One region of the Streptomyces sp. NBC_01298 genome, then DNA from elsewhere that is predicted to be linked to it. Evidence: riboswitches for the same ligand, from Rfam matches in the RefSeq annotation. Region 1 holds a riboswitch; the other holds the start of a gene.
The links. A riboswitch is a leader RNA that binds a small molecule or an ion and turns the genes downstream of it on or off. The one in region 1 is predicted to bind cobalamin.
Positions count from the first base shown of each region.

Region 2: linked by a shared signal. The riboswitch ahead of OG730_RS05940 (ribonucleoside triphosphate reductase) and the one ahead of metE (5-methyltetrahydropteroyltriglutamate--homocysteine S-methyltransferase) in region 1 are both predicted to bind cobalamin.

Region 1 is NZ_CP108414.1:7,748,282-7,753,426, forward strand. It holds gene OG730_RS35435 (SulP family inorganic anion transporter) at 1-1,400, opposite strand, end outside; gene OG730_RS35440 (DUF1269 domain-containing protein) at 1,524-2,015, opposite strand; cobalamin riboswitch at 2,342-2,564, shown strand; gene metE (5-methyltetrahydropteroyltriglutamate--homocysteine S-methyltransferase) at 2,739-5,072, shown strand; gene OG730_RS35450 (nucleobase:cation symporter-2 family protein) at 5,134-5,145, opposite strand, start outside.
Region 2 is NZ_CP108414.1:1,294,765-1,299,909, reverse strand. It holds gene OG730_RS05950 (hypothetical protein) at 109-561, opposite strand; gene OG730_RS05945 (glycoside hydrolase family 71 protein) at 1,100-2,734, shown strand; cobalamin riboswitch at 2,815-2,955, shown strand; partial or broken gene OG730_RS05940 (ribonucleoside triphosphate reductase) at 2,995-4,341, shown strand; gene nrdD (anaerobic ribonucleoside-triphosphate reductase) at 4,353-4,772, shown strand; gene OG730_RS05930 (anaerobic ribonucleoside-triphosphate reductase activating protein) at 4,769-5,145, shown strand, end outside.

The sequences.
Region 1 (5,145 bases):
AAGAAGAGGCTGCCGTCGGGGCGCAGGACGAGTACGGCGGGGTCGGTGGCGGCGTCCTGGTGTCCGGCGGTGTCGCCGTACAGCCGGGTCCCGGGCAGTCGGCCGAGGAGGGCGACGTTGCGCCGGCCGGCCGCGCCGATGAACAGCACGAGGGAGAGCGCGACGGCGAGCAGCAGCCCGGGCAGCAGGTCGAAGAGGAGCACGCCGAACAGGGAGGTGAGCGCGACCAGAAGGCTGCGCCGGTCCAGGCGGAAGTAGCGGCGCAGCTCCCCGACCCGCAGGAAGCCGCGTACGGCGAAGATGACGATGGCCCCGAGGACCGGCTCGGGCAGGTCCGTGAACAGCGGGGTGAGGAAGGCGCCGGTCAGCAGGATCAGCCCCGCCGCGATCAGCGAGACCATCGGGGTCCGGCCGCCCGCTCCGGCCGCGGCCGCGCTGCGCGAGGCGCTGCCGGAGACGACGAAGCCGCGGAAGAACCCGACGGCGATGTTGGCGAAGCCGATGGCGGCCATCTCCCGGTCGGCGTCCACCTCCTGGCCGTGTTCCCGGGCGAAGCGGTTGGCGATGCTGAAGGCCTCGGCGAAGACGACCAGGGCCACGCCCAGGGCGCCGCCGAACAGTGCGATCCAGTCGGCGGCCGGGATCCCCGGCAGGTGGGGGACCGGGATGGCCGAGGGGATGTGGCCGACGGTGTCGACGCCGTGGCCTTCGAGGTCGAGGGCCGCCGACAGGAGGAGGGCTGCCACCAGGACGATCAGGGAGGCGGGCAGGCGCGGGAAGAAGCGCTCCAGCAGGAACAGCACGGCGAGCGCGCCCGCCCCGACGGCCAGCGTGACCAGGGACCAGTGCGGGGCTCCGGACAGGACGGTCCACAGCCGCTCGAAGAAGTCGCCGTCACCGCCGGACACGCCGACGAGCTTGGCGGCCTGCCGGACGACGATGGTCAGCGCCATCCCGAACAGGAAGCCCACCAGGGCCGGTTCGGCGAGGAATGCGGTGAGGAACCCGAGCCGGGCCAGCCCTGCCGCCAGCAGCACCGCGCCCACGATCACCGACAGGGCGGCCGACAGCCCCACGGCGTCCCCGGGGGCTGCGCTGACGGTCGAGACGGTGGCGGCCGACAGCACGGCCGCGGCCGAAGTGGCCCCGATGAGGAGAAAGTTGGAGCGGCCCAGCAGGGCGTATACGAGCAGGGCCACCGGGGCCGCGTAGAAGGCGTTCTGCGGGGGAACCCCGGCGATCTGCGCGTAGGCCACGCACTCGGGCACGATCAGCGCCCACGCGGTGAGGGCCCCCAGCGTGTCGCCCCGCAGCAGCCTGGCGCGGTAGCGGCGCAGCCAGGGGGCCACGAGGCCCGCCGCGGTCCTGTTCTCGGGTCCTGCCGTCCGCGGAACGCTCACCGCTCGGGCCCCTTCCTCAGCTCGGCGATAATCCCGCACGGGGCGGCGGTCGCGCCGCCGCGGCCCGCGACCGGGGGAGGGCCCCCGGTCCCGAGCCGCGGCGGTGTCTCGATGGGTGCCCGCTCAGGCCGCGAAGACCTCGCGGAGCTGCTGCTCCTGCGTGCCGGAGAGGTTGGAGCGGATCAGCTGGGCCTGTCCGCCCGGGAAGGCGCCGCGGACCCGCTCGACCACGGCGTCGGAGGAGAGCAGGAACAGCGCGGAGGTTCCGGGCTTCACCTCGGACTTCACCTCGTCGATGAACTGGTCGTCGATGCCCACGTCGGAGAGGGATCCGCCGATGGCCCCGGCCGCCGCGCCCACGGCGGCGCCCAGCAGCGGCACGAAGAACAGGAGCCCGAAGAGCATGCCCCAGAAGGTGCCGGAGAGCGCGCCCGCTCCCGTGAGGCTGTTCAGCTGCTGGGTCTTCGGCTTCTTGGCCTCTTCGTGCCAGGTGACGACGGCCGCGTCGTGCACCTGTATGAGCTGTTCCTTCTGCAGGGCGAGCAGGGCGGACTCCGCCTGCTTCGCTCCCTCGGGAGTGGGGAACTTCCAGACGGTGAGAGTCGTGGATGCCACGTAACGCTCCAGTTCATGGACGGTGTTGCCGGCGTCCAGTACAACCCATAATCAGACAATTCGCCACAATTCTTCTCAGGTGACTTGCTGTCACCTGTCGAGTCGTCAGAGTGATTCGCCCGTACCCGGCTGTCCGGTGGGACGGATCCGCCCCAGCCGCCGGCCGGCCGCCGACCACGCCGGCGCCGAGGCCGTCGCCGCGGACGACGTGGGTCGAGCACCGCGAGCGGGAGAAGTAGCCGGTCACGACGGGAGACGCCCTCCCCGTGTCTCATTTCACCGTCCGGCATGTGCGAAGTCGCGCTCGTTCCCCGGTCGGTCGATCTAGTGTGGGCCGCGCAGCTGGTTCGCCCCCGTCCGCCAGGCGGGAGGCGTCGTAAGAGGGAACCCGGTGGGAATCCGGGACTGCCCCGCAGCGGTGAGTGGGAACGACCGCCGTCATACGCACTGGGACCGCAAACGGTCCTGGGAAGCGACGGCCAGTAGGTGCGGACCTTGGTGGTCCGCGCGCCCGCGAGTCCGAAGACCTGCCCGTTGCCCGTGCGCGATCGACCGCGCGCGGTTTCCCGGTGACCTCGTGGGCGGGTCGGCGTGCACCTCGGGCGGACCCCTCCGTCGCGTACCCAGCCGTACGCGACCCCGGCGGCCCCGCCCGTTCCGGCACCCTTCGCGTCCGCGACCCGTCACCGGGTTCATGGAGACACGCTCGCGAAGGAGAGTTCCGTGACCAACGAGTCCGCAGCCGAGTCCGCAGCCGAGCCCGTACGGGCCACCGTGTACGGCTACCCCCGCCAGGGACGGAACCGGGAACTGAAGAAGGCGATCGAGGGCTACTGGAAGGGCCGCGTCACCGCCGAAGTCCTCCGGGAGACCGCCCGCGACCTGCGCCGGGCCAACTGGGCCCAGCTCGCCGAGGCCGGCATCACCGAGGTTCCGACCGGCGACTTCTCGTACTACGACCACGTCCTGGACACCACGGTCATGGTCGGCGCGATCCCCGACCGCCACCGGGCCGCCGTCGCGGCGGACGCCCTGGACGGCTACTTCGCGATGGCCCGCGGCACGCAGGACGTGGCACCGCTCGAGATGACCAAGTGGTTCGACACCAACTACCACTACCTGGTCCCCGAACTCGGGCCCGACACCGTGTTCACCGCCGAACCGGCCCGACAGGTGGCGGAGTTGAAGGAGGCCCTGGCCCTCGGCCACACCGCCCGCCCGGTCCTGGTCGGACCGGTGACCTACCTCCTCCTCGCCAAGCCCGCACCCGGAGTGGCTCCCGGCTTCGACCCGCTCGCCCTGCTCGACCGGCTGCTGCCCGTCTACGCGCGCGTCCTCGCGGAACTGCGCGCCGCGGGCGCCGCATGGGTCCAGCTCGACGAGCCAGCCCTGGTCCAGGACCGCACCCCGGCCGAACTGAACGCGGCGGCCCGCGCCTACCGCGAGCTCGGCGGCCTCACCGAGCGCCCCAAGCTGCTCGTCGCCTCCTACTTCGACCGGCTCGGCGAAGCCCTGCCCGTCCTGGCGAAGGCGCCCGTGGAGGGCCTCGCCCTCGACTTCACCGACCGGGCCGCCGCCAACCTCGAGGACCTCGCCGCGGTCGGCGGCATCCCCGGCAAGCGACTGGTCGCGGGCGTGGTCGGAGGCCGCAACATCTGGATCAACGACTACCAGGAGTCGCTGACCACCCTCGGAACCCTGCTCGGCCTCGCCGACCGGGTCGACGTGGCCGCCTCCTGCTCCCTGCTGCACGTCCCGCTCGACTCCGACGCCGAGCGCGACATCGATCCGCAGATCCACCGCTGGCTCGCCTTCGCCCGCCAGAAGACCACCGAGATCAGCACCCTGGCCCGGGGCCTCGCCCGCGGCACCGAGGCGATCGCGGCCGAACTCGCCGCCAACCGGGCCGACCTGGCCTCCCGCGCCGCCTCCCGGATCACCCACGACCCGGCGGTCCGCGCCCGCACCGCGGCGATCACCGAAGCCGACGGCCGCCGCGCCCAGTCCTACACCGAACGGGCCGCCGCGCAGCGCGCCCACCTGGGCCTGCCGCTGCTCCCCACCACGACCATCGGCTCCTTCCCGCAGACCACCGAACTGCGCACCGCCCGCGCCGACCTGCGCGCCGGACGCATCGGCACCGCGGCCTACGAGGACCGCATCCGGGCCGAGATCCGCGAGGTCGTCTCCTTCCAGGAGAAGACGGGCCTCGACGTGCTCGTGCACGGGGAGCCCGAACGGGGCGACATGGTCCAGTACTTCGCCGAGCAGCTGACCGGCTACCTCGCGACCCAGCACGGCTGGGTCCAGTCGTACGGCACCCGCTACGTCCGCCCGCCCGTCCTCGCCGGGGACGTCTCCCGCCCCGACCCGATGACCGTCCGCTGGACCACGTACGCCCAGCGGCAGACGGCCAAGCCCGTCAAGGGCATGCTCACCGGTCCCGTGACCATGCTCGCCTGGTCCTTCGTACGCGACGACCAGCCCCTCCGCGAGACCGCGCGCCAGGTCGGACTCGCCCTGCGCGACGAGGTCGAGGACCTCGAAGCGGCCGGCACGTCCATCATCCAGGTCGACGAGCCCGCCCTGCGCGAAACCCTGCCGCTGCGCGCCGCCGACCACGCCGAGTACCTGGCGTGGGCCACGGAATCCTTCCGCCTCACCACCAGCGGCGTCCGGCCGGACACCCAGATCCACACGCACATGTGCTACGCGGAGTTCGGGGACATCGTCGGGGCCATCGAGAGCCTGGATGCCGACGTCATCAGCCTGGAGGCGGCCCGCTCGCACATGCGGGTCGCCGACGAGCTCGCCGGCGCGGGCTACCCGCGCGAGGTCGGCCCCGGGGTCTGGGACATCCACTCCCCGCGCATCCCCTCGGCCTCGGAAGCGGCTGCCCTGCTGCGCAAGGGACTTGGGGCGATCCCCGCCGAACGGCTCTGGGCCAACCCCGACTGCGGCCTGAAGACCCGCGGCTGGCCGGAGACGAGGGCCTCCCTGGAGAACCTCGTCGAGGCGGCCCGCCGGGTGCGCTCGGAGAACCCGCCCAGGGCCTGATCCCCAACAGGACGGCGGGCACGCGGAGTTCCCGTGTGCCCGCCGCCTTCCTGCCGGTGCGTCAGTGCACGGA
Region 2 (5,145 bases), 6.5 Mb from region 1:
GACTGAGATTCATCAGGACTGAGGTTCATCGGGACTGAGGTCCACCGCTTCCACGGGTCCGCCCCGGTCGGCAATCGCCGACCGGGGCGGACCCGTTTCCGCACCCGCTCAGAGTCGGTGCACCTGATCCGGCGAGAAGGCCAGCGGGTCGCGCCCGGCGGCCAGGATCCGCAGCCCGGGAGCCACGGCGAGCAGCTCGCGCAGCCAGTCCAGGGTCTCGGACGCGAGGTGCTCGCAGCCGTCGAGCACGAGCAGCATGTCGCGCTCCGCCAGCCACGACGCCGCGTTCGACGTCCCGTACGGCAGGAACGGCATGCCGGGCAGACTGCCCAGCGCGGCGGTCAGGTCGCGGATCCCGAACCGCCGGTCCATGGACACGACGGCCACTCCGTCGTAGAAATTGGACGAGAGCCGTTGCCCGATCTCCCGCACCAATTGGCTCCGGGGCTCACGGAACCGACCGGTGACGGTCAGCACCTTGCCCCGCCGCACGGCGGTGAATAGACGGGACAGCTCCGCGGAGGTCGCCGGGAAAGTACCGGCTCCTCTGGAATCCCTCATCGACACGATGCCCCCCTGCATGCGTGACCTGCGGCAAGAGGGTTGTTTCAAGCCGCATGAAGACGATTATGCGCCACTTTTCAGGAAAGGCCAGTGGAATTCCCTATTCCGCTGAAAGGACCGTGGCGTCCGATGATCGCCGGAGTTGTACAGGTCACATGGCTTTGTCCACCCCCGTACGAAGAGGCGCGACCCCCGTCGTTCGCGGCCGTTTCCGGCAACGGTTGTCCGGGGGCCCGGAATCCGCTGTACTGCTGCGGTGCGGCCCGATGTCCGGGCGCGGCGCGGGAATGCTCTGGGGAGGGCCAGGATGAGTGCGGACCGGCGTCGGGCAGGGCGGGGCGCGAGACCCGCGTCGCACCGGCGCCGTGCGGGCTTGCGGGGCCGTACGGGCTTGGGCGGCCGTGCGGGCTTGCGCGGCCGTGCGGGCTTCAGGCGCCGTGCGGGCCTCCAGGGCGGTCCGGGCTTCCGCGGCCGCCCGGGCTTCCGCGGCCGCCCGGGCTTCCGCGGTCGCCCGGGCTTCCGCAGCCGAAGACCCGTGCTGAGCCTCTTCCTGACCGCCTTCCTCCTCGTGGGCGTCTGCGCAGCGACGGGCCTCGCCTGGGACACCCGCACGGTCGCCGGAGCGCAGGGCCGTCCGGGAGCGGTCCCGGGCGCCACGCTGCCCGCGGGCCCCGGCGACGGCCCCGCGCCCACGGCCACCGGCCCCGCCGCCACCGGAGGCCCGGCCGCCACCGCCCCGCAGAGCACGCCCGCGCCGTCCCCGGAACCCGAGGACCCGGAGTCCGGTGGCGACGACGGAGTCCGCCCGTCCGGCCCGCTGCCCTTCGACATGCCGCAGCCGGCCGCCCTGCGCTCCGGCGCCGCCGGCAAGAAGCTGGTCTTCGCCCACTACTTCACCCCGTACCCGCTCTCCCTCGACAACGCGAACGCCGACGCCGACTACTACACCCGCAACTACCTGAAGCCGGACGGCGAGAACGGCAAGCACGAGCGCTACGGGGGCCTGCTGCGCGACCGGCCGCTGCCCGTCCCGCCCAAGGCCGGGAACTGGGAGCTCGCCAACCTCCAGCAGGAGGTCCGTACGGCCCGCGCCGCGGGCCTCGACGGATTCACCCTCGACCTGCTCTCCCTGGCCGGGAAGAACCGGGAGCGCTGCGCGCTCCTGATGGAGGCCGCCCGCTCGGTGGACCCGGCCTTCAAGGTCATGCTGATGCCGGACATGACCTCCCTGGGCACCGACGACCCGGCCGTGCTCGCCGACCTCCTCGCGGACCTCGGCAAGGCCCCGGCGGCCCACCGGCTGCCCGACGGCCGGCTGGTCGTCTCGCCGTTCAAGGCCGAGGAGAAGAGCGCCGCCTGGTGGACCCGGGTCATGGACGTCCTGAAGTCCCGGCACGGCATCCGCACCGCCTTCGTTCCGCTCTTTCTCGACTTCGGCGCGCACAGCGGTGAATTCGAGCCCATCAGCTACGGATTCTCCGAGTGGGGCAGCCGCAGTTACGTCGGCCAGGAGAGCTCCACCCGCGACGTCCGGCGCGCCCACGGCGCGGGCAAGATCTGGATGCAGCCCGTATCGGTCCAGGACGCCCGGCCCAACCAGGGCATCTACGACGAGGCCGGCAACACCGCGACCCTGCGCGCCACATGGAACCGCGCCATCGAGGACGGGGCCGACTGGGTCCAGCTCACCACCTGGAACGACTACAGCGAGGGCAGCCAGTTCGCGCCCTCCCTGCACAACGGCCATGCCTACCTGGACCTTTCCTCGTACTACCTCACCCGGTTCAAGACGGGCGGCTGGCCGAAGATCGCCCGCGACACGCTGTACCTGAGCTCGCGCACCCAGTTCGCCGCCGCCGACCCGAGCGGCGGCCAGTCCCTGGTGATGTCGCTGCGGGGCGGCAGCGCCGCGGCCCGGGACACGGTGGAGGTGCTGAGCTTCCTGACCGCGCCCGCGAGCATCCGTACGGCCGTGGGAGCGGCCGGGGACGCGCACGCCGCTCCGGCCGGTGTCCACTGCGAGCTGCTGCCCCTGGGGCCGGGCACGGGCTCGGCGGCCGTGGTGCGCGACGGCAAGGCCGGGGCCCGGGTGGAGCTGCCGTACCGGGTGGACCGCACGGTAGAGGTCCAGGACCTCCAGTACTACGCCGCCACCAGCGGTCGGAGTTGAGCCCGCAGGGCCTGAAGTCCCTTGCTCCGGGACCTTCGTCACCCCATATGTAGTGGTGGTGATCTGCCATCACATCTATATGTAGTGTTGGCTCTGCCGGTTCGGCGGGGCCTCTCCCCGACCGAGGCAACAGGGAACCCGGTGGGAATCCGGGACTGCCCCGCAACGGTGAGTCCGCCACGGCGGACGAGTCCGACCCCTGCCGGCATGGGCTTCGAAGCCCGCCATTCTTCCGTGCCGAGCCTCGTGGGAGGGCTGCCGTGACTGCTGTCGTCGACGCCGTAGAGACCGTGACCGAATACCTGGACCGCCGGGACTGGCGGGTGAACGCCAACGCCAACCAGGGCTATTCGCTCGGCGGCCTCATCCTCAACGCCGCCGGCAAGGTCACGGCGAACTACTGGCTGGAACAGGTCTATCCCGCCGCCGTGGCCCGCGCGCACCGCGAGGGCGGCCTCCACATCCACGACCTGGACATGCTCTCCGGCTACTGCGCCGGCTGGTCCCTGCGCACCCTGCTGACCGAGGGCTTCAACGGGGTCCCCGGACAGATCGACTCCGCCCCGCCCCGGCACCTGTCCTCGGCCGTGGGCCAGATCGTGAACTTCCTCGGCACCCTGCAGAACGAATGGGCGGGAGCCCAGGCCTTCTCCTCCTTCGACACCTGCCTCGCGCCCTACGTCCGCCTCGACTCGATGACGTACGACCAGGTCAGGCAGTGCGTCCAGGAGCTCGTGCACAACCTCAACGTGCCCTCGCGCTGGGGCACCCAGACCCCCTTCACCAACCTCACCTTCGACTGGACCTGCCCCGAGGACCTGCGCGAGCAGGTCCCGGTGGTCGCGGGGGAGGAGACCGGCTTCACCTACGGCGAGCTCCAGGCCGAGATGGACATGATCAACCGGGCGTACATCGAGGTGATGACGGAAGGAGACGCCACCGGGCGGGTGTTCACCTTCCCCATCCCGACCTACAACATCACCCGGGACTTCCCCTGGGAGAGCGAGAACGCCGAGCTGCTCTTCACGATGACCGCCAAGTACGGGCTCCCGTACTTCCAGAACTTCATCAACTCCGAGCTCGAACCGAACATGATCCGCTCCATGTGCTGCCGCCTCCAGCTCGACCTGACCGAGCTCCTCAAGCGCGGCAACGGGCTCTTCGGCAGCGCCGAACAGACCGGTTCGCTCGGCGTGGTCACCCTCAACTGCGCCCGGCTCGGGCACCTTTGCGCGGGCGACGAGGCGGGGCTGCTGGTCGAGGTGGACCGGCTGTGCGAGCTCGCCAAGGACAGCCTCGAACTCAAGCGGATCACCGTCCAGGACCTGATCGACGGGGGCCTCTTCCCCTACACCAAGCGGTACTTGGGCACCCTGCGCAACCACTTCTCCACCATCGGGGTCAACGGGGTCAACGAGATGGTGCGCAACTTCAGCGGCGACGCGTACGACATCACCGCGCCCGAGGGCCACGCCCTCGCCGTCCGCCTCCTGGACCGGGTCCGGGCCCGGATGGTCGACTTCCAGGAGACCACCGGCCACCTCTACAACCTGGAGGCCACCCCCGCCGAGGGGACGACGTACCGCTTCGCGAAGGAGGACCGGGCCCGCTTCCCCGCATCCTCCAGGCCGGCACCGACGCCAACCCGTACTACACCAACTCCTCGCAGCTGCCCGTCGGCTGGACCGACGACCCCTTCGAGGCGCTGGAGCGCCAGGACGAGCTGCAGGGCAAGTGCACGGGCGGCACCGTCCTGCACCTGTACACCCCCGAGCGGATCCCGACGGCCGAGGCCTGCCGCAAACTGGTCCGGCGCGCGCTGGAGACCTTCCGGCTCCCGTACCTGACGGTGACCCCGACCTTCTCCATCTGCGCGGACCACGGCTACCTGGCGGGGGAGCAGCCCCACTGCCCCACCTGCGGGGCGGTGTGCGAGGTCTGGACCCGGGTCATGGGCTACCACCGCCCGGTGTCCTCCTTCAACATCGGCAAGAAGGGCGAACACGCCGAGCGCGTCCACTTCAAGGCGGCCGTGTGAGCCCCGCCGTGCCGGCCGCGTCCGGCGCGCAGCCGGACGAGGTCATCCGCATCGGCGGCTGGTCCCGGCTGTCCACCTGCGACTGGCCCGGCCGGCTGGTCACCACCGTCTTCTGCCAGGGCTGCCCCTGGCGCTGCGGCTACTGCCACAACCCCGGCCTGCTGCCCGCCCGAACCCCCGCCGCCGTCTCCTGGGACGAGGTGCTCGGCCACCTGGCCCGCCGTACGGGGCTGCTCGACGGGATCGTGTTCTCGGGCGGGGAACCGCTCCTCCAGCGCGGCCTGCCCCGGGCCGTCCGGGAGGCCCGTGCGCTCGGCCTGGAGGTCGGGCTCCACACCGGGGGAGCCTTCCCCCGGCGCCTCGCCCGGCTGCT